DNA from 4 places in the Paludibacterium flexuosum genome. Region 4 is predicted to be linked to each of the others. Evidence: predicted binding sites of a transcription regulator. Region 4 holds the regulator's gene; each other region holds the start of a gene.

Region 1 (4,651 bases), 900 kb from region 4:
CGTGCGCATACCCATGCCATCATGCCCTATGACCATGGCCTGCGCCGTTTGCCGGCGCATATCCAGCAGCTGGACATGGAGTCCAACGGCAAGCGGGTCGGCCGCTATGGCGAGCGGCTGGACTTCGATACCGGCCCGGTGATCTGGGGTGAGGAGGGGGTCAACAGCCAGCATGCCTTCTTCCAGTTGCTGCATCAGGGGACCCGGCTGGTGCCGTGCGATTTCATCGTGCCGATGAACAGCCATGATGGCTGTGACCAGCAGCATCGGGTGCTGGTGGCCAACTGTCTGGCTCAGACTCAGGCGCTGATGCATGGCAAGACGGAAGCGGAGGTCCTGGCGGAAATCGGTGATCTGCCGGGCGATGTGATCGACATGCTGATGCCGCAGAAATTATTTCCGGGCAATCAGCCGTCCAATACCATCGCCCTTGATCAGCTCACGCCCTATACCCTGGGGATGCTGATGGCGATGTATGAGCACAAGGTGTTTGTGCAGGGGGTGATCTGGGGGATCAACTCCTTCGATCAGTGGGGGGTGGAGTACGGCAAGCAACTTGCCCGGGTGATTCTGCCTCAGCTCGATGGCGGCGATGCCGATCCGCACCATGATTGTTCCACGCAGGGACTGATCCGGCATTTTCAGCAACGTCGCGGTTAAGGACGGCATCAAGAGGAGCAGGGCGATGCAGCATGGTGCAGCAGACTGGTTTGAGCAGGCCGCGGCCTTGGCGCAGCGTCTGGGGCTGCAACTTCAGGCGCGCGCGCAATGCGTGGCGACGGCAGAGTCCTGCACCGGCGGGCTGATCAGCGGGGCGCTGACGGCCGTGCCCGGTTCTTCGGCCTGGTTCGGTTTTGGGTTTGTGACGTATAGCAATGAAGCCAAACAGCAATTGCTGGGCGTGGACGGCGACACCTTGCGGTGCCACGGGGCGGTCAGTGAGGCGACGGTGCGCCAGATGGCGCGCGGGGCCTGCCGGGCAGCCAAAGCCGACTGGGCGGTGGCGGTGTCCGGTGTGGCCGGCCCCGGAGGCGGCTCGGCAGACAAGCCGGTCGGTACCGTGTGGTTTGGCCTGGCAGGGCCGGATGGTGATGAAGCTTTCGTCTGCCATTTCGATGGCGATCGCGATGAGGTGCGCGGGCAGACCGTGCTGATGGCGTTGCAACGTTTGCTGGCACGCTGCGCGGCCGCCACCTCAGTCGTCTGAGGTCTTCGGCTTGCGCGCCCTGGGGTGGGCGGCATCGTAGACCTGGGCAAGATGCTGGTAGTCCAGGCTGGTATAGATCTGGGTGGTCGACAGGTTGGCGTGGCCGAGCAGTTCCTGTACGGCGCGCAAGTCCCCGGAGGATTGCAGCAGGTGCGATGCAAAGGAATGACGCAGCATGTGCGGATGGACGTGCTGTGTGGCGCCGCTCTTGAGACTCCACTCGGCAAGTCGCTTTTCGATCTGGCGTGCACCGAGCCGCCGGCCGCTCTGGCCGGTGAACAGGGCACTTTCCCCCGGTTCGGCCTGACGCTGACCCAGCCAGTCCTGCAGGGCGGCCCTGGCCACGCTGCCGACCGGCACGATGCGGGTCTTGTTGCCTTTGCCGGTGACGCGTGCCAGCGACTGCTCGAAGTCGATATCTTCCAGGTCCAGTCCGGCCAGCTCGGCCAGTCGCAATCCCGAAGAGTACATCAGTTCAAACATGGCTTTGTCGCGCAGCGCCAGCGGGGTGTCCGGCGTGACCCCATCCAGCAGTGCTGCCGTGGCATCGACGGCCAGGGCATGGGGCAGTCGTTTGCCTTCTTTCGGCGGGCGCAGTCCCTGGCAGGGGTTGTGGCTGGCTCGTTGCTGCCCGATCAGCCAGCCAAACAGGCCGCGCCAGGCGGAGAGCATGCGACCGATGCTGCGGCCGGACAGGCCGCCGGCATGCAGCCGGACAATGTAGTGACGGATGTCGCTGACGCTCAGCTGCCCGGCCGGCTTGTCGCCGGCCAGCTCGGTCAGGGTGTGCAGGTCGCGCCGGTAGGCGCCGACGGTATGGCGACTCTTGCCTTCGCGTTGCAGCGCGGCAAGAAAGTCCGCGCAGTCTTCAGTCCAGGGCATTTTGCGGTTGCTGGCTGCCGGCTGACCGCGGTTTTCTGATGATGGCGGCCTCGATGTCGCTCAGGGTGATGTCCCAGCGTTGCATCAGGTAGCGCAGCAGGGCCATTTCCGGCGGGCTGATGTCGCCATCCGCCTTGGCCACGTCCATGGCCAGGGCGCAAGTCAGCAGACGCTTGCTGCGGTCGGTGACTTCTTCCAGCAGCGTGTCGATGCGCTGGCGGTCGATCAGATGGATGGTGCCGTCTTGCTCGGCCTCGTCGGAGATGTCATCGCAATAGTCGACCAGCACCTGGGTGAACTGCTTGCGGCTCAGGCCGAGCAGGTCGTAGGTCATGATCTTTTCCAGCGCATCGAGTTCACGCTCGTCCATTTCACCATCGGTGATCATGAACATGGCGATGAAGCGGGCCATCGCCTGTGGGGAGTTGACGCGGTAGGGTCTCATGCGGGTGTTCCTCCTGCTAGCTGCGGCAGTCTCGCCAGAAAAGCTGGCGGAATCGGCGCTATTTTTCTGTGGGCGTAATCGAAAAATACGATACCTGTTTTCAATCTTGCCACTTCTTTGCCTGAGTTGTCATCGACAGCTTGGTAAATCATGTCAAAGCCATGGTGGCTGACATCAGTAATGCCCAGCTTCAGGCGCAGGCGGTTGCCATGAAAGACCTCGGCCTTATAGCTGATGGCTGCGTCTGCCATGATGATCCCACTGCCGGCGACGTCCAGTTCGCTATAGCCGAGCGACTGCAGGAATCGCAGTCGCGCTTCATGTGCATATCTTAAAATTGCATCATTGGCCATGTGATTGCCATAATTGATGTCGCCGATGCGAACTTCGAGCAGGGTTTCGAAGAGCACGGGGTCGGGTAAACTGATCTGAATTCGGGCCATGGGCATCTCTCGGTAGCAAGCCGTCAGTCTAATGGACTGTTTTAATCTGCATCAACCGTTTGGCAACCCGCTTTGCTAGACTGGTACTGACAGGGGACACATTCCCCAATGAAGGAGGGGCATCATGTACCAACGGATATTTGTGCCGGTAGACGATAGTGAAACCTCGAATCTGGCGCTGACAGAGGCCTGCAAGCTGGCCAGCGAGTGTGGCGCACAGGTGCGTATGGTGCACGTGGTGGACCTGGCGCAGTTTGGCTGGGGAGGGACCGAGTTCCTCGACGCCTCCGAATTGCAGAAATCGGTCAAGGAGGCCGGCGAGCAGGTGCTGCGTCAGGCGCATGAAAAGGCCGAGTCGCTGGGCGTGAAGCCGGAGTGCAAAATTCTGGAAAGCTGGGGCGACAAGATTGCCTCGGTGTTGCAAGAGGATGCCAATAGCTGGGGGGCCGATCTGGTGGTCATGGGGACCCACGGCTGGACCGGGGTGATGCATCTGCTGATGGGCAGCGTGGCCGAGGGCCTGCTCAAGACCTGCGATGTGCCGGTGCTGCTGGTGCGCTATAACGGCGAGTAATGGGTGACCGGTCGGTCATGAAAAAGGGCGGAAGCGCCATGCGCTTCCGCCCTTTGTCTGTCTGTCTGACTGGCGTGCCTGCTTAGCCCAGCAGCGCTTCTGCGCCGCCTTCCTGGGTTTCCATCTTGGCACGTACGGCCTTGCGCAGGCTCTTGTAGAGGTCCGGGTGGGTTTCTTTCAGATATTCCACGATTTCGAAGTCTTCGCGACGAACCTTCGACAGGTCAATCTGTTCAACATGCACCAGGCGCAGCAGTTCGCGCACCGGCTTCGGCATGTTGCGGCCGCTTTCATAGCGCGAGCCACCGGATTGGGTGACGCCGATACGGCTCCAGAACTCTTGTTGGTTCAGGCCGAGTTTGCGACGGATTTCACGCGGGTTGGTGATCTTTTCGAATAGTTTCATTTTTGATGTCCTCTCATTGGCAATGCGAAATCGGCTGTCTAATAGTTGTTCGGCATGACCGACAATCTAACAGTAGCAAAATATCTAAATTGGGTATCCCAAAACTTTGTAAAAAAATAGTAAAGCCTTGGCGTAAGTAATTTTGCGTAATGTTAGCTGAATCTTATGGTTGAGAACAATGGGATTTTATGCCAATGTCGCAATGACATACGTGCATGACATGAATTTGCATGATAGGGAGAGGGGAGGGGTGGCGAGCCTGACCCCCGGCACTTGCACGATGTGATTTTGGCTGCTTCCTTCCGGACCTGACCAGGTGAACCACGATGCAATGCGGGGAGACCCGCCATAGAGAGGCAGAGTATAGCCACTCGGGCTTGAGGTGTCACGATCTTTTTCCGTTTTGCCGGGTCTACCATTTCATGTTCAGCGAAGTATGATGTCGGTATCGGAATCTGACTTACGCTGCGTTCCAGACTGCCTTCAGGAAAATGACATGTCCAACGAACCGGAATCCCTGCTCGCCACGCTGGTGGCCTTTGATACCACCAGTCGCCATTCCAATCTGAGCCTGATCGAATGGGTGCGGCAGCATCTGGCCGGGCTCGGCATCTCCAGCCAGCTGACTTATAACGATGATGGCAGCAAAGCCAATCTTTTTGCCCTGGTCGGCCCGGTCGCTCAGCCCGCGCTC
Region 2 (4,651 bases), 1.8 Mb from region 4:
GGACACCCTCGGGTGCCACTGTCAGATAATGTGCGACAAGCAGACGCAATGCAAAAAGAATATCACGCATAACTAATAGACAGCAATAACGTGACCGTTTTGCCTGAAAAACCTGCGCTTATCTCGCCCGGACTCACTCGAAGAACAGGTGGTGGATATCGACACTGGCCTGGTGCCCGACCTGCCGGCCATGCTGTGCCAGCCACTGCTGGGCACGCTGGCGGCCGGCATCGCGCAGCCAGAGCAGGAAAGGCGTATGTGCCAGTGCTTTGCTGGCGGCATCCAGCTCAGTCAGCAGGTCATCGGCCTCGATCAGGTGAAAACGCGTCGCCAGCAGCCGGCGCTCCAGCTTGCCCTTGATCGGCCCGGACTCCTGCGCCATCTCGCGCAACAGGGCCAACAGGCGCATCTCGCGCAGAAAGGCACTGTTGAAGCCCAGGTTGAGGATGCGCTGGCGAATGTCTTCCGCACTGCGCGGTGTCGTACCGTGCGCCATCGGCGTCAGCAGGATCAGCAGAATGTCATCGGCACGGCAGTAGCGAATCAGCGGGAAGACGGCCGGATTGGCGGCAAAGCCACCATCCCAGTAGTCTTCGCCATCGATGCTGACGGCCTGCTGCAGACTGGGCAGGCAGGCGGAAGCCAGCAGCGCGTCGGTCGACAGCTGCTGCTTGTCGAACAGACGCAGGCGCCCGCTGTTGGCCTGGGTCGCGGCGATGTAGATCTTGACCGGCGAGGCCTGGCGAATACGGTCAAAATCGAACAGCTCGTCGATGATGGCCCGCAGCGGGTTGTAGTCGAGCGGATTCAGCTGGTAGGGCGAAAACCAGCGCGAGAATTGCAGGGCCATCTGCAGCCCGGGGGGAATGGACAGATCGTCGCCGGGCATCATGGGCTGCAGCATTTCCGGCGGCAGACTGGCGCCGACACGCAGCCAGAAGGTCTCGAGGGTCGCGCGTGCGGCATCGGGACCACCGCAGGCCAGGCCGTGTGCCACGGCCACGGCGTTCATGGCGCCGGCACTGGTGCCGCTCAGTCCGTCAAAGCGGTACAGCCCGCTGGCCAGCAAGGCATCCAGCACGCCCCAGGTAAAGGCGCCGTGGGCGCCACCGCCTTGCAGCGCCAGGCTGAGGGAGGGTAAGGGAAGACGACGTCCGAACATGCTTGCCCCTCGTTATTGCATCGCAACAAGCATGGCATATGGCCGGACGTCTCACAAGCAAAGATCAGGAACGGGCCAACGCGACCTCGGGCTTGACGGCAGACGGGCTGGTTTCTTCCAGCGTATCGCGCTCCAGGTAGAAGTTGAGCGCGGCCACGCCGATGGCACCACCGGCGATATTGCCCAGGGTCGCCGGGATCAGGTTGTGCAGGGTCGAGGCCCAGTCGGGCGTAACGCCGGCCGAGGCAAACCAGCTCAGGCTGAAGAATGCCATGTTGGCAATGCTGTGCTCATAGCCGCTGAAGAAGAACACGAACACCAGCAGCATGGTCATGGCCAGCTTGGCCATGTCGTTGGTCAGGCGCAGCGGTACCCAGACGGCCAGGCAGATGATCCAGTTGCACAGCGCGCCCTTGAAGAAAATCGCCCAGCTGTCGGCATGCACCTTGTGACCGATCACATCGAACAGCAGGTGATCGGCCGGCAGGTGAGCCAGGGCCCCGGTCTGGGCATACATCAGCGCCAGCAGCAGCGCACCGACGAAATTGCCGCCGTAGACCAGCAGCCAGCTCTTGGCCAGCTCCGGCCAGCTGACACGGCGCGACAGCACGCCGACGGTCATGTACATGACATTACTGGTAAACAGCTCGGTCTTGCTGACGATGATGGTGCACAGTGCGGTACCGAAGAAGCCGGCACTGGCGGCGTAGTACAGCGGCGACCCGGCCAGATGCAGTGTCTGCCCAAGCTGCAGGCTGACGATCAGCACCACGGCAATCAGGGCCCCGGCCATGACGGCACTCATGAAATAGCGCAGGGGGGCGGCATTCATGATCTGACGCTTGCGCGCGGATTCAGCAACAACGTAGGGAAGCGGGTGAAGAGTAGCCATAAGATTCCAAGCGCTCCGGATCGGCCGGGCCGATCAAATCAGTGGGTTTCGATGACGAAAAAATATTCCAAAACGAAAAAATACAACTGGAAGGTGCGTTTGCAATCACCAGGAGCCATTCGCCAACCGGCCAGCAAATCACTATATACATTGATTTTTTGAAAGATTACCCAGATTCAAAAAACAACACATTGATCTCAAACAAACATTTTATGTTCGTTTACGATCATTCCGGTGCGTAAAAAAACCCGCTTTTGCGGGATCTGCTTGCTGACAAACCTTTGTCTGCATCACGGACGCGCCCTTGCAGGGCAAGGGCGGGCATGCGTGCGAATCTTTGATTCGCTCAGCGGGGATTGAATTTCAATGGACAGGCGGGGAAATCAGTCCGTTGGCGACAGGGCCCGGCGGTGCCGGGCCCTGCAAACCGGTCGCCCTCCCCCTTTGCCAACACAGCCTGCCCCGCACCCAAGGGGCAGGATCATGGCTTTCCGGTCAGAGCTGCTGCAACTCCAGCAGGTAGCCAATGTTCTTCCATTGACTGACCTCCTGGCGCAGGGCATTGGCCGTCAGCGGGTTGGCCGCCAGCCAGTCGCGCTCCAGCGTCAGGGTAAAGCCGCGCGGATGGGGCTTGAGATCCAGCCGGCCGGGCAAGGTATTGTCATGGCGACTGCGATAGAACAGCACGGCCATGCGCAGGCAGACGATGGCCACCCACAGCATGCGGTCGTTGATATAGGGCAACAGCTTGCCCATGTCGCCACGGTGGCCCAGCACGATCTGGCCGAGCGCCGTTTGTTCGCGCCGGGAAAAACCGGGCATATCGGCATATTGCAGAATATAGGCCGAGTGCTTGTGATAGGCGGTATGCGCGATCGACAGACCGATTTCATGCAGACGGCCCGCCCAGATCAGCAGCTTGAGCCAGTCCTGGTCCAGATCTTCGCCGCACACCTTGCGGAACAGACTTTCAGCCAGAACGGTTACCCGCTTCATCTGCTCGACATCGACATGGTAGCGGCGGCAGAACTGATTGACCGTGGTTTCGCGCATATCGTGTTCGCGCTGGCGGCCGAGCAGGTCGTACAGCACCCCGTCGCGCAGCGCCCCTTCGGCCACCGTCATCTTGCTGATTTCCAGCTCCTCGAAGATGCCGATCATGATCGCCAGGCCACCCGGCAATACCGGGGCACGATCTGCTTTCAGGCCATTGAGCGTAATGTTCTTCACATGGCCGCGCCGCAGCATCTCGGCACGCAGCTGCTCCATGCCTTCCAGGGTGATGTCCGCCGGGGTGTAATCATTGATTTCGAGGATGTCGCGCAGCGAACGGGCCGTGCCGGAAGTCCCGACCGCCAGTTGCCACTCTTCCGGCCGGAAGGCGTGACGAATGCGCTGGATTTCGTTGCGTGCCGCCAGGGTGGCATCACGAAACTGGCTTTTGCCCAGCTTGCCGTCAGGGAAGAAGCGCAGGCTGTAGCTGACGCAGCCCAGCGGCAGGCTTTCCGTCACCAGGGCGCGATACTGGCTGCCGATGATGAACTCGGTCGAGCCGCCGCCAATATCGACCACCAGACGACGCTCGCGGGTCGCCGGCAGGGAGTGGGCCGCCCCCAAATAGATCAGACGGGCCTCTTCGCGGCCGGCGATGATTTCGATCGGAAAACCGAGCAGGGTTTCGGCCCGCTCGATGAAAGCCGGGGCATTCTTCGCCACGCGCAGGGTATTGGTACCAACCACGCGCACCTGACCGGGGGCGAAGCCGCGCAGGCGCTCGCCAAAGCGGGCCATGCAGGCCAGCGCGCGCTGCTGGGTATCATCGTCGAGCACCTTGTCTCGCCCGAGGCCGGCGCCCAGACGCACGGTTTCCTTCAGGGCATCCAGGGTATAGAGCTGATCGTCGACCAGGCGCGAGATTTGCAGCCGGAAGCTGTTCGACCCCAGGTCGACCGTCGCCAGCACGTCGTAAGAAGGTTGTGATTCGGTAGTCAAGGCAGCCCCTTCGGCGGAGGGTTTGGTGAATACCCCATGCCGGGGCATATCTTCATCATATAAGCATAAAAAAAGCGGCAACCGAATGTTACCGCTGTTTTGCCGAGGCCGTCACCCCTGTGTTTAGTACGTCGTCGTCATCAGACGCCCGTCGCTGCATTCAGCTTGGCTTCCGGCGGCAGGTGACGGATATCCGTCCCCTTGACCAGATAGACCACATACTCGGAGATATTGGTGGCATGGTCACCGATACGCTCGATGGCCTTGGCCATGAACAGGGTATCGATCGACATGCTGATGGTGCGCGGGTCTTCCATCATGAAGGTAATCAGCTGGCGCAGCTCGGCATTGAAATCGTCGTCCAGACGGCGATCTTCGCGCTCCAGCTCCTCGGCCGCACTGACATCCATGCGGGCAAAGGCATCCAGTGCGCGACGCACCATGCCCAGCGCCACCTCGGCCATCTTGCGGATCTCACGGAAGCGCGGCACCTGATAACGTTCGGTCTGGTAAATGGTCTTGCCCATGCGCGCGATTTTCTGCGCCTCGTCACCGATCCGCTCCAGATCGGTAATGGTCTTGATGACCGTCATCACCATGCGCAA
Region 3 (4,651 bases), 320 kb from region 4:
ACTGTTGCAGCTGCTGCAGCCGCCGGCGCAGTCACCGGTTCTGGCGCTCTTGTGCAGCTTGCGCACGGTATACACCACGCTGGCGACCACCAGCAGGCCGATGATGACGTATTGCATCCACAGTCCGTGACTCATAGCAGGGCCCTCGCTATCTGGTAAGTGGCCAGCGCCAGCACATAGGCCACGACAAACATATAGCTGAACGACAGGATGACCTTGCGCCAGGAGCCGGTCTCGCGGCGGATGACCGCCAGGGTGGACATGCATTGCGGGGCAAAGGCGAACCACACCATCAGCGCCAGCGCGCTGGCCAGCGAGAAGTGGCTGGCCAGGACGTGACCGAGCGAGCTGACATCCGCATCACTGCCGACGGCATAGACGGTGGCCAGGGTGGCCACGGCGGTTTCCCGGGCGGCAAAGGCCGGAATCAGCGACAGGGTGATCTGCCAGTTGAAGCCCAGCGGCTCGAACACATGCTGCAGTGCGCGGCCCAGATAGCCGGCGAAGCTGTAGTCGATGGCCGGACCGACGGCGCCGGCAGGCGGCGAAGGGAAGGTGGAAATGAACCACATCACCACGGTCAGCGCCAGAATCACCCCGGTCAGACGACGCAGGAAAATGCTGCCACGCTCCCAGAGTCCGATGGCCACGTCGCGCGCCTGCGGCAGGCGATAGGCCGGCAGCTCCATCAGCAGTGCGTGTTCGCTCTGGTCGCGGCCCAGCTTCTTGCAGATCCAGCCCACGACCATGGCACCCACGATGCCCAGCATGTAGAGCGCAAACAGGACCAGCCCCTGCAGATTGAACAGCCCCCAGACCTTGATGGTCGGGATGAAGGCACCAATCAGCAGCGCGTAGACCGGCAGGCGCGCCGAGCAGGTCATCAGCGGGGCGACCAGAATGGTGGTCCAGCGGTCGCGCGCATCGGTAATGCTGCGCGTGCCGATGATGCCGGGAATCGCGCAGGCAAAGCTCGACAGCAGGGGGATGAACGAGCGGCCGGTCAGACCGACGGAAACCATCAGGCGGTCCAGCAGGAAGGCTGCCCGCGGCAGGTAGCCCGACTCTTCCAGTACCAGGATGAAGAAGAACAGCACCAGGATTTCCGGCAGGAAGCCGAGTACCGTGCCCAGACCCGCCAGGACGCCATCGCAGATCAGGCCCCGCAGCGGACCATCCGGCAGGCTGGCGCCGACCAGTTGGCTCAATCCGTCAAAGCCATCGCCAATGGCATCGGTCAGCGGCTTGCCCAGCGAATACACCGCCTGGAAAACCAGGAACATTACTGCCGCCAGGATGATCGGTCCGATGACCGGGTGCAGGGTCCAGCGGTCAATGGTATCGACCATTCTGTCCGAGGCATGCGGCATGGTGACGGTGGTGCGCAGCAGGTCGCGTACGGCTTCGTGCACATCCTGCCCGTCGCCGGCACGGGCTTCGGCGTCATGGGCCGGGATGCCCTGATCGACCAGCGCGATCAGGTCACGAGCCCCGCCACGGCGCACAGCAACGGTCTGCACCACCGGCATGCCCAGGCGGTGCGACAGCGCTTCAACATCAATGTGGATGCCACGACGGCGCGCGGCATCCATCATGTTCAGCGCCAGCACCATCGGCCGGCCCAGGCGCTGGACCTCCAGCACGAAACGCAGGTGCAGGCGCAGGTTGGTGGCATCGGCGACACAGACGATCATGTCCGGAATGGCTTCTCCCGGGTATTGCCCCATCAGCACGTCGCGCGTGATGCGCTCATCCGGACTGGCGGATTCGAAACTGTAGGCGCCGGGCAAATCTAGCAGGCGGATCTTGCGACCGGAGGGCGCGGTAAAGCGGCCTTCCTTGCGCTCGACCGTGACACCGGCGTAGTTGGCCACCTTCTGACGGGCACCGGTCAGTTGATTGAACAAGGCGGTCTTGCCGCAGTTGGGGTTGCCCACCAGGGCAATACGCAGTGCTGCCTCAGTCATGAGCGGTCTCCCGGTTGATGACCACGCGGCGAGCCTCGGCCTGGCGCAGGGCAAAGCGCGTCGAGCCGATCTGGATTAGCAGCGGATCGCCGCCCCAGGGGGCTCGGGCCACCACGCGCACCGGTTCACCCGGTACGAAACCGAGGTCGCGCAGGCGCTGGGAAATGGTGTCGGGTGAATGAACATCGTCGACATGGTCGACGATGGCCTGGGCGTGGGTGGGGAGGTCGGTAAGCGTCATGGCGCGGTCTTAAATAATAATCGTTCTCATTATCTTCCAGCCAAGACCCGATTGGCAATACTTGCTGTGGGGGAATTGCCGCTTGCTTGATGTCGGTCAAGCCGCAGGGTACCGGGTGTTGCGGGTTCGCACCCGTGCGGGAATGGTCAGCAAAGATCGCGCCCGCCGCAGCGGGCGCGATGCGCGGCGCTCAGGCCAGAACCTTGCGTCTTGGCATCAGCACCTTGCCCAGCAGGCTGACCGGCGAGCCCAGCCCGGCAGGGACATTCAGACGTTGTCGCAGCCAGAGCATGACGCCCGGCACCAGCCGGACGAACTGCTCGGCGGCACAATGACCGGCTCGGTCGATCAGCCAGATCTCGGCATTGTCCTTGCCGGCAAAGCCCAGCGTGTCCTGACGGCTGACATAGGGATCATTGCTGCCGTTGATGACCAGCAGCGGCACCCTGGGGGCCCCCGCGAGCAGTCCCTGGTGTGCCAGGGAAAACTCCTGTACCAGTTGCCGCGCCTGCGAGTCATCCGGCATCTCCGCCAGTTGCATGGCATTGGCGATGGTCCCGGTCAGGGCATTGTTCAGTGCCAGCGGGCTGGCGCCGGGCTGGGTGTCGAAGCCGACCGGACCGCCGATGTCGACCGCCGCATCGACACTGCCGAGCATCGCCAGCTTGGCCGCCCAGTGTCCGCCAATGCTGATGCCGAGCATGCCGCAACGGGCTTCGGGGTCGCGCAACTGCTGGATGACCTGCTCGTAGACCAGGTGGCTCTCCGGTTGCAGCGGCAGGGTGGTCTCTCCGGTGCCGGGCATGTCCAGCACACAGACACGCATGCCACCGAAACGCGCCAGTGTCAGTGCCAGTTTGTGCAGCTCGAATTTGCCGATGTACACGCCGCCACTGAGGCAGAGGAGGGGGCGCGGGCGACGGGTGGTTTTCGCCGGTTCGAACAGGTGCACCATGATCTGCGCAGCGCCGGTCGGCAACTGCACCGTCAGTGCCTTGCGGCTGAAATGACAGGGAAATTCGGGGGCCGCGCGCAGATAGCAGCGGATCTGGTCGGCGAGCGCCTGCTGCCGTTCCGGTGTGTTGATGACCGGGAAGCGCGCCGCACCGTGGCAGGCCGAGGCCTCCAGCCAGCGCCCGGCGCGTTCGGCCTGCATGGCATGCAAGGTCCACTCATGTGTCCAGGCCCCCGGACCGGTGCCCCAGAAGTTGGTGACATGGCTGCGCACCTGGCGCAGCGATTTGCCGGAAATCCCCTGGGCTTTCAGTTGCCAGGCACGTTCGTCAAACAGCGCCCGGTAGTCCAGATCAAAGGTAAACATGCAGTTTCAAGTCCCTTGCTGATGGCCTGCATATGGCGTCAAACGACGCGGACAGGCAACGGCATTGCGCGAATGCGGTTAAAGGCGGCTTATTATGATAATAAATTCACTATCATGACAACTTGATAATGGTCAGTACGCGGCGGCGACGCGCTTGAGGTGCGTGACGTCGTGGCGAGTGCGGCGAGTCTTGGTGCCGCCATGCTAATGGCATTGCCTGTTGACGACAACCGCTTTGCCGACATGGCAAGGCGCCTCCCTCCTGGCCTGCGAGGGTTTTTCTCTGCAGGACGCCCGTTTTGCACACATCATGCGATAATATCTTCACATAAAGAAAAATGGTGGCGCCAATCTGGCCTGCCGGGTTTGTGAGGGGAGTTTCCGGATGTTCAAGAATTGGTCGATCAGACAAAAAATCCTGATCAGTGTGGCGGTGATCCTGACGGCATCGCTGCTGGTGCTGGCGCTGGTCTCGGCGCATCTGTTCCGCAGTGTGCTGACCGAGCGGCTGGAGCAGCACGAGCTGGTCAAAACGGTGGAAGCCATCCGCAATGATATCGATGCGGCTGTGGCCTTGCCGCTGCACCAGACCCGCCAGATGGCGCGCAACAGCTATGTGCTGGACTGGTTGAGTGCCGGAGAGCCGGCCAGCGGTGTGCCGGCTTTCCAGCACTATGCCGCCGAGGTGAAGAAGGCGACCGGTGCCAGCATCATTTCCTGGTCGTCCGAAGCCACGCTGAACAATTATGGCGATACCTTCCTGGTCAAGGTGCATCCGGACGGTGCCGACAAATGGTTCAAGGATTTTCTGGCCAGTGGGCGAGACAGCGAGTTCAACCTCGGGGTTGAAGACGGCAAGAGTCAGGTGATGATGTTTGTTGATGTCCTGGCGCATGACGCGCATGGCCATCGTTCGATTGCCGCACTGGGCTTTGACGTGACCGCCATGGCCGAGCGCATCCGCAAGATGGCGGTTGGCGACAAGGGACAGGTGTTCGTGGTGGATGATCAGGGCAAGATCCAGATTCATCGCGACCCGTCACTGGTCAAGGTGGGGGACAAAGTCGCCATGGCCAGCCTGCCGGGCATGGCGGACGTTGCTGCCGGGCTGCTGAACAAGAC
Region 4 (4,651 bases):
CGAACGGCCAGCCCAGTAGTCGCAGGCCAAACCACAGGCCGTAGGCGACAGCCACCAGGGCCAGCAGTACCCCGTTAAGCAGACGGGACACCGCTCAGATCACCTTGGAGTAACGGGCCTTGGTCTGGCGCTCGCGCAGATGGCGATCGAACAGCATGGCCACATTGCGGATCAGGAATCGCCCCTTCGGTTCAACGGTCAGGAAGTCGCCGTCAAAATGCAGCAGGCCCATCTGCTGCATCTCGCGCAGCTTCGGGATCTCTTCCGCAAAGTAATGGGCGAAATTGATATTGAAGATTTCCTCGATGGCCTCGAACGACAAAGAGAAACGGCACATCAGCGCCTGGATGATCGAGCGGCGCAGAATGTCGTCACTGTCCAGCACCAGTCCACGCATCACCGGCAGGCGGCCGGCGTCCAGCGCCGCATAGTAGGCATCCAGCTCTTTCTCGTTCTGGCTATAGCAAGGTCCCACCTTGCCGATCGAGGACACCCCGAAGGCCAGCATGTCGCAGTCGGCGTAGGTGGAATAGCCCTGAAAATTGCGCTGCAGACGCCCCTGACGCAAGGCAACCGCCAGGTCATCATCGGGCTTGGCGAAGTGATCCATGCCGATGAACACATAGCCCGCCTCGGTCAGTTGACGCACCGAGTGTTGTAAAATATCCAATTTCACTGAAGACGACGGCAGGTCGGCTTCGTCGATACGCCGTTGCGGCATGAACAGCGTTGGCAAGTGGGCGTAATTGTATAGCGCAATGCGGTCCGGACTGATGGCGATGACCTGCTCAATGGTCCGCGCCACGGAGCTTTGCGTCTGAAACGGCAGCCCGTAGATCAGGTCGATACTGACCGATTTGAAACCTGCCTCGCGCGCCGCCTGAATCACTTCCAGTGTCTCGTCCAGGCTCTGCACCCGGTTGACGGCCTCCTGCACGCGCGGTTCCAGATCCTGCACCCCGACACTGATGCGGTTGAAACCGAATGACGCCAGTTTGAAGATCGTCTCGCGCCCCACCTTGCGCGGATCAATCTCGATGGAATATTCACCTTCCGGCAAAAAGTCGAAATGCCCGCGCAGGATATTCATCAGTCGTTCGAGTTGCGCATCCGACAAGAAGGTCGGCGTACCGCCACCAAAATGCAACTGAATGACTTTTTCTCGCTCACCGACGGCATTTGCCACCATTTCTACCTCTTTTTCCAGGTAGTCGAGGTAGATATCTGCCTTGCTCTTGTCCTTGGTGATGATCTTGTTACAGGCACAGTAATAGCAAACAGTATTGCAAAATGGTAAATGAGCATATAATGATACAGCTTTACTATTCGCCCCGATGCGACGCTGTTTGAGCCAATGACGATAATCGGCCTCGCCGAAATCCGCATGAAAGCGGTCTGCAGTCGGGTATGAGGTGTATCTCGGGCCGGAGCCTTCCAGCCGTTCGATCAGTTGTCGATCGAACTCGAAATGCTCCGGAGAAAACGAATGGATGGTGGTCATGTCGGTATTTGATGGAAAAACCGGTGGTGGGCTGGTAAATTTGCGGAAAACATTTGAATTCCGCTTTGACAAGAGTCAAGGTTCAATTAAAGGTTGCTCAAAAAACGGCATGACTGACCAGACCACCATCCAATTGCATGCGCTCAAGCTCTCCTGCTCCAACTGCAGCTTGCGCGAACTCTGCCTGCCCGTCGGACTGAATCGCGAAGAGATGACGCAGCTTGATGCCGTCATCCGCCAGAGCCGTCGCATCAAACGGGGCGAGTATCTGTTCCGCAGCGGCGAGGGCTTCAAGTCGCTGTTCGCCGTGCGCACCGGCTTCTTCAAGACCTGCGTCTCCAGCCAGGATGGCCGCGAGCAGGTCACGGGCTTCCTGATGTCCGGCGAGCTGATGGGGCTGGATGGCGTGTCTTCCAACATCCATGGCTGCGATGCCATCGCCCTGGAAGACAGCGAAGTCTGCGAACTGCCGTTCAATCGAATCGAGAGCCTTGGTCGCGACATCCCCAGCCTGCAGCACCATTTCTTCCGCCTGATGAGCCGCGAGATTGTCCGCGATCAGAACGTCATGTTGCTTCTTGGCAACATGAAGGCAGAAGAGCGTCTGGCCGCGTTCCTGCTCAACCTGTCCCAGCGTCTGGCCATCCGTGGCTTCGCCGCCAATGACTTCATCCTGCGCATGAGCCGCGAGGAAATCGGCAGCTTCCTCGGCCTGAAACTGGAAACCGTCAGCCGCACGCTGTCGAAGTTCCAGCAACAGGGCTGGATCAGCGTCGATCACAAGCACATTCAGCTGGTGAAACCGGAAGAACTCAAGCAACTGATCGCCGGCTGCATCCACTCCAACAACGCGGAGTAACTTGCCAGTCCCGACAACGGGCGCCGCTCAGCAGGCGCCCGTTGGCATTTGCTGCTGCAGCTGCACCAGCCGCCCGGCATCCGGCCAGCGCGACGGCAGAACAAAGCCGCGCCGCAATTCGCGCCATCCCCCCTCCTCTGCCACCATTTCCGCCACCATTTGAGGCGCCTCGGCTTGTGTCATCTGCACACGCAGGGCCTGTGCCGACCCCACCTCGCCGCTGGCGGCCAGCGCCGGCGACAGCCAGCGCATGCGCGGCAGCCACAGCCAGCGACTGGAGGCGTCGCGACAGGGCCAGGGCTGTTCGCAGTCAGCCATCCAGCCTTGCCATTGGGTTGCCGGCGCGAATGCCGCCTCGTCAGGCGCCTGACGGTAAAAAAAGCAGCCACGCACCAGTGCCCCGGTGCGCGGTGCCTCAAACCCCGGCGGCAGGACTTGTCGGGCCAGCGCATGGCGACTCAGCCTCAATTGCTGAGCCAGCTTGTCCTGTTTCAGCAGCCAGGCATCGCGCAGACTGGGGCCCACCAGGCCTGACGCCCCCTTTCCGCACTGCAGATAGAATTTGCTGCAGGTTTCCAGATGCCAGGGCTGGCCATCAATACGCAGCAGGAAGTCGAACTCACCCAGCGTCAGCCCTTTGTCGCGCAGCACCAGATTGTGCGCAACCAGCTCGATATGGGGGGAATGGTCAAACCAGAAAGCCAGCAGTTGCTCGGCATAGTGGCCAAGCCGCCTGACGGGACGAGCCGCCAGCCAGCGGCGCAGTGGCGCCGGATCGTTGTCCAGCATCGCCAGGCGCCTCATCCCGTCGGCCCCCAGCAGCAGCGCATCGGGCAGGTCGTCTGGCGTGAGCCAGGGTGCGCGGCCGGTCAGCAGACAGGCCAGATCACGCACCGCAGGCTGGCGCCAGGGCAGCTCAGGACTTGTCGGGAGGAACATGCCCGTCAGCCGCACGCATCACCTGCTTGAAGAAGCCGCGCAGGATGTCGACCTCTTCGCGCAGAACGCCGGCCCGATGGAACAGGGTGCGCATGCGGCGCATCAGCCGTTCGCCATTGCGGCGCTCGTAGTAGCCGATATGTGCCATGGTCTGATCCAGATGGGCGCACATGCCTTCCACCTCGTCAGCGGTCGCGGCCAGGCCGCTCGGCTTGAGATAATCGACGCCGACACCCACGTGGCTGAACAGCTCGTAGGTCATCACCTGCACCGCCATGGCCAGATTGAGGGAAAAATAATCCGGATTGCCCGGAATGGTCACCAGGCGATTGCACAGCTCGACCTCTTCGATCGACAGCCCGAAGGTCTCGTTACCGAACACCAGGGCCACCTGCTCGCCGGCCTGTGCCCGCCCCAGAAGCTCGGGCGTCAGCTCGCGCGGCACGGCCAGCGGGGTGGTCAGCTCCCGACGGCGACTGGTCAGCGCCGCGGCAACCGTCACCCCATTCAGCGCCTCTGCCAGGGTATCGACCACTTGCGCCGACTGCAGCAGATCCACCGCTCCCGAGGCCAGCGCATCGGCCTCACCACTGGGAAAAGCTTTCGGTGACACCAGCCATAATTGCGACAAACCCATGGTTTTCATGGCCCGTGCCGCCGAGCCGATGTTGCCCGGATGACTCGGTCTGGCCAGCACAATTCGGATGTTTCTCAAAAAATCAGGGACTTCGGGTTTATTCATTGACCGTTTCACATTAAAATAGCGGACATAATTTTGAAATGCGGCCTTCACATGCGCCGCCTTTCCTGTTCCTTAACCCAGATGATACCAGTCGGCGGCCCGCCCATGCGCGAGCCGTCCCTGTCAGTTTAGAGGCTGTCCATGCACCCGATGCTCAATGTGGCCATCAAGGCCGCACGCCGCGCAGGCAATGTGATTCAACGCGCTTCCATGAATGTCGATACCATCCGTGTCGAACGCAAGAAGCACAACGACTTCGTTTCCGAGGTCGATCGCGCCGCGGAACAAACCATCATTGAAACCATTCTCGAGGCCTATCCGAAGCACGCCATCCTGGCGGAAGAATCGGGCGCCAAGGGTGTGGGACAAGCCGAATACGAATGGATCATCGACCCGATCGACGGCACCACCAACTTCATCCACGGCCATACCCAGTACGCGGTTTCCATCGCGCTGGCGCACAAGGGCCAGATTCAGCAGGGCGTGGTCTACGACCCGAACCGCAACGACCTGTTCACCGCCTCGCGTGGCGTGGGCGCCTTCCTCAATGACCGCCGCATCCGCGTCGGCAAGCGTACCAACCTCAATGAATGCGTCATCTCCACCGGCT

What was found. The regulator FNR, encoded in region 4, switches genes on or off when oxygen is low (the NO sensors DNR and NnrR bind a similar motif). The targets are predictions, from matches to a motif close to TTGATNNNNATCAA.
Region 1: a site for FNR is predicted at 3,019-3,032, ahead of AACH39_RS03895 (universal stress protein). Genes of this name have one in related genera too.
Region 2: a site for FNR is predicted at 2,246-2,259, ahead of AACH39_RS16625 (formate/nitrite transporter family protein). Genes of this name have one in related genera too.
Region 3: a site for FNR is predicted at 2,295-2,308, ahead of AACH39_RS06575 (FeoA family protein). Genes of this name have one in related genera too.

What each region holds. Positions count from the first base shown of each region.
Region 1 is NZ_AP029060.1:802,197-806,847, reverse strand. It holds gene pgi (glucose-6-phosphate isomerase) at 1-660, shown strand, start outside; gene AACH39_RS03915 (CinA family protein) at 686-1,207, shown strand; gene xerC (tyrosine recombinase XerC) at 1,196-2,089, opposite strand; gene AACH39_RS03905 (TerB family tellurite resistance protein) at 2,076-2,534, opposite strand; gene AACH39_RS03900 (thioesterase family protein) at 2,531-2,977, opposite strand; gene AACH39_RS03895 (universal stress protein) at 3,102-3,551, shown strand; gene AACH39_RS03890 (helix-turn-helix domain-containing protein) at 3,634-3,957, opposite strand; RNA gene ffs (signal recognition particle sRNA small type) at 4,207-4,305, opposite strand; gene argE (acetylornithine deacetylase) at 4,454-4,651, shown strand, end outside.
Region 2 is NZ_AP029060.1:3,499,505-3,504,155, reverse strand. It holds gene AACH39_RS16630 (patatin-like phospholipase family protein) at 134-1,162, opposite strand; gene AACH39_RS16625 (formate/nitrite transporter family protein) at 1,227-2,054, opposite strand; gene ppx (exopolyphosphatase) at 2,550-4,046, opposite strand; gene phoU (phosphate signaling complex protein PhoU) at 4,187-4,651, opposite strand, start outside.
Region 3 is NZ_AP029060.1:1,382,645-1,387,295, reverse strand. It holds gene AACH39_RS06585 (FeoB-associated Cys-rich membrane protein) at 1-135, opposite strand, end outside; gene AACH39_RS06580 (ferrous iron transporter B) at 132-1,967, opposite strand; gene AACH39_RS06575 (FeoA family protein) at 1,960-2,208, opposite strand; gene AACH39_RS06570 (alpha/beta hydrolase) at 2,399-3,529, opposite strand; gene AACH39_RS06565 (methyl-accepting chemotaxis protein) at 3,915-4,651, shown strand, end outside.
Region 4 is NZ_AP029060.1:1,698,718-1,703,368, forward strand. It holds gene AACH39_RS08020 (hypothetical protein) at 1-91, opposite strand, end outside; gene hemN (oxygen-independent coproporphyrinogen III oxidase) at 95-1,501, opposite strand; gene fnr (fumarate/nitrate reduction transcriptional regulator Fnr) at 1,611-2,360, shown strand; gene AACH39_RS08035 (DUF1853 family protein) at 2,388-3,299, opposite strand; gene AACH39_RS08040 (RNA methyltransferase) at 3,277-4,041, opposite strand; gene AACH39_RS08045 (inositol monophosphatase family protein) at 4,183-4,651, shown strand, end outside.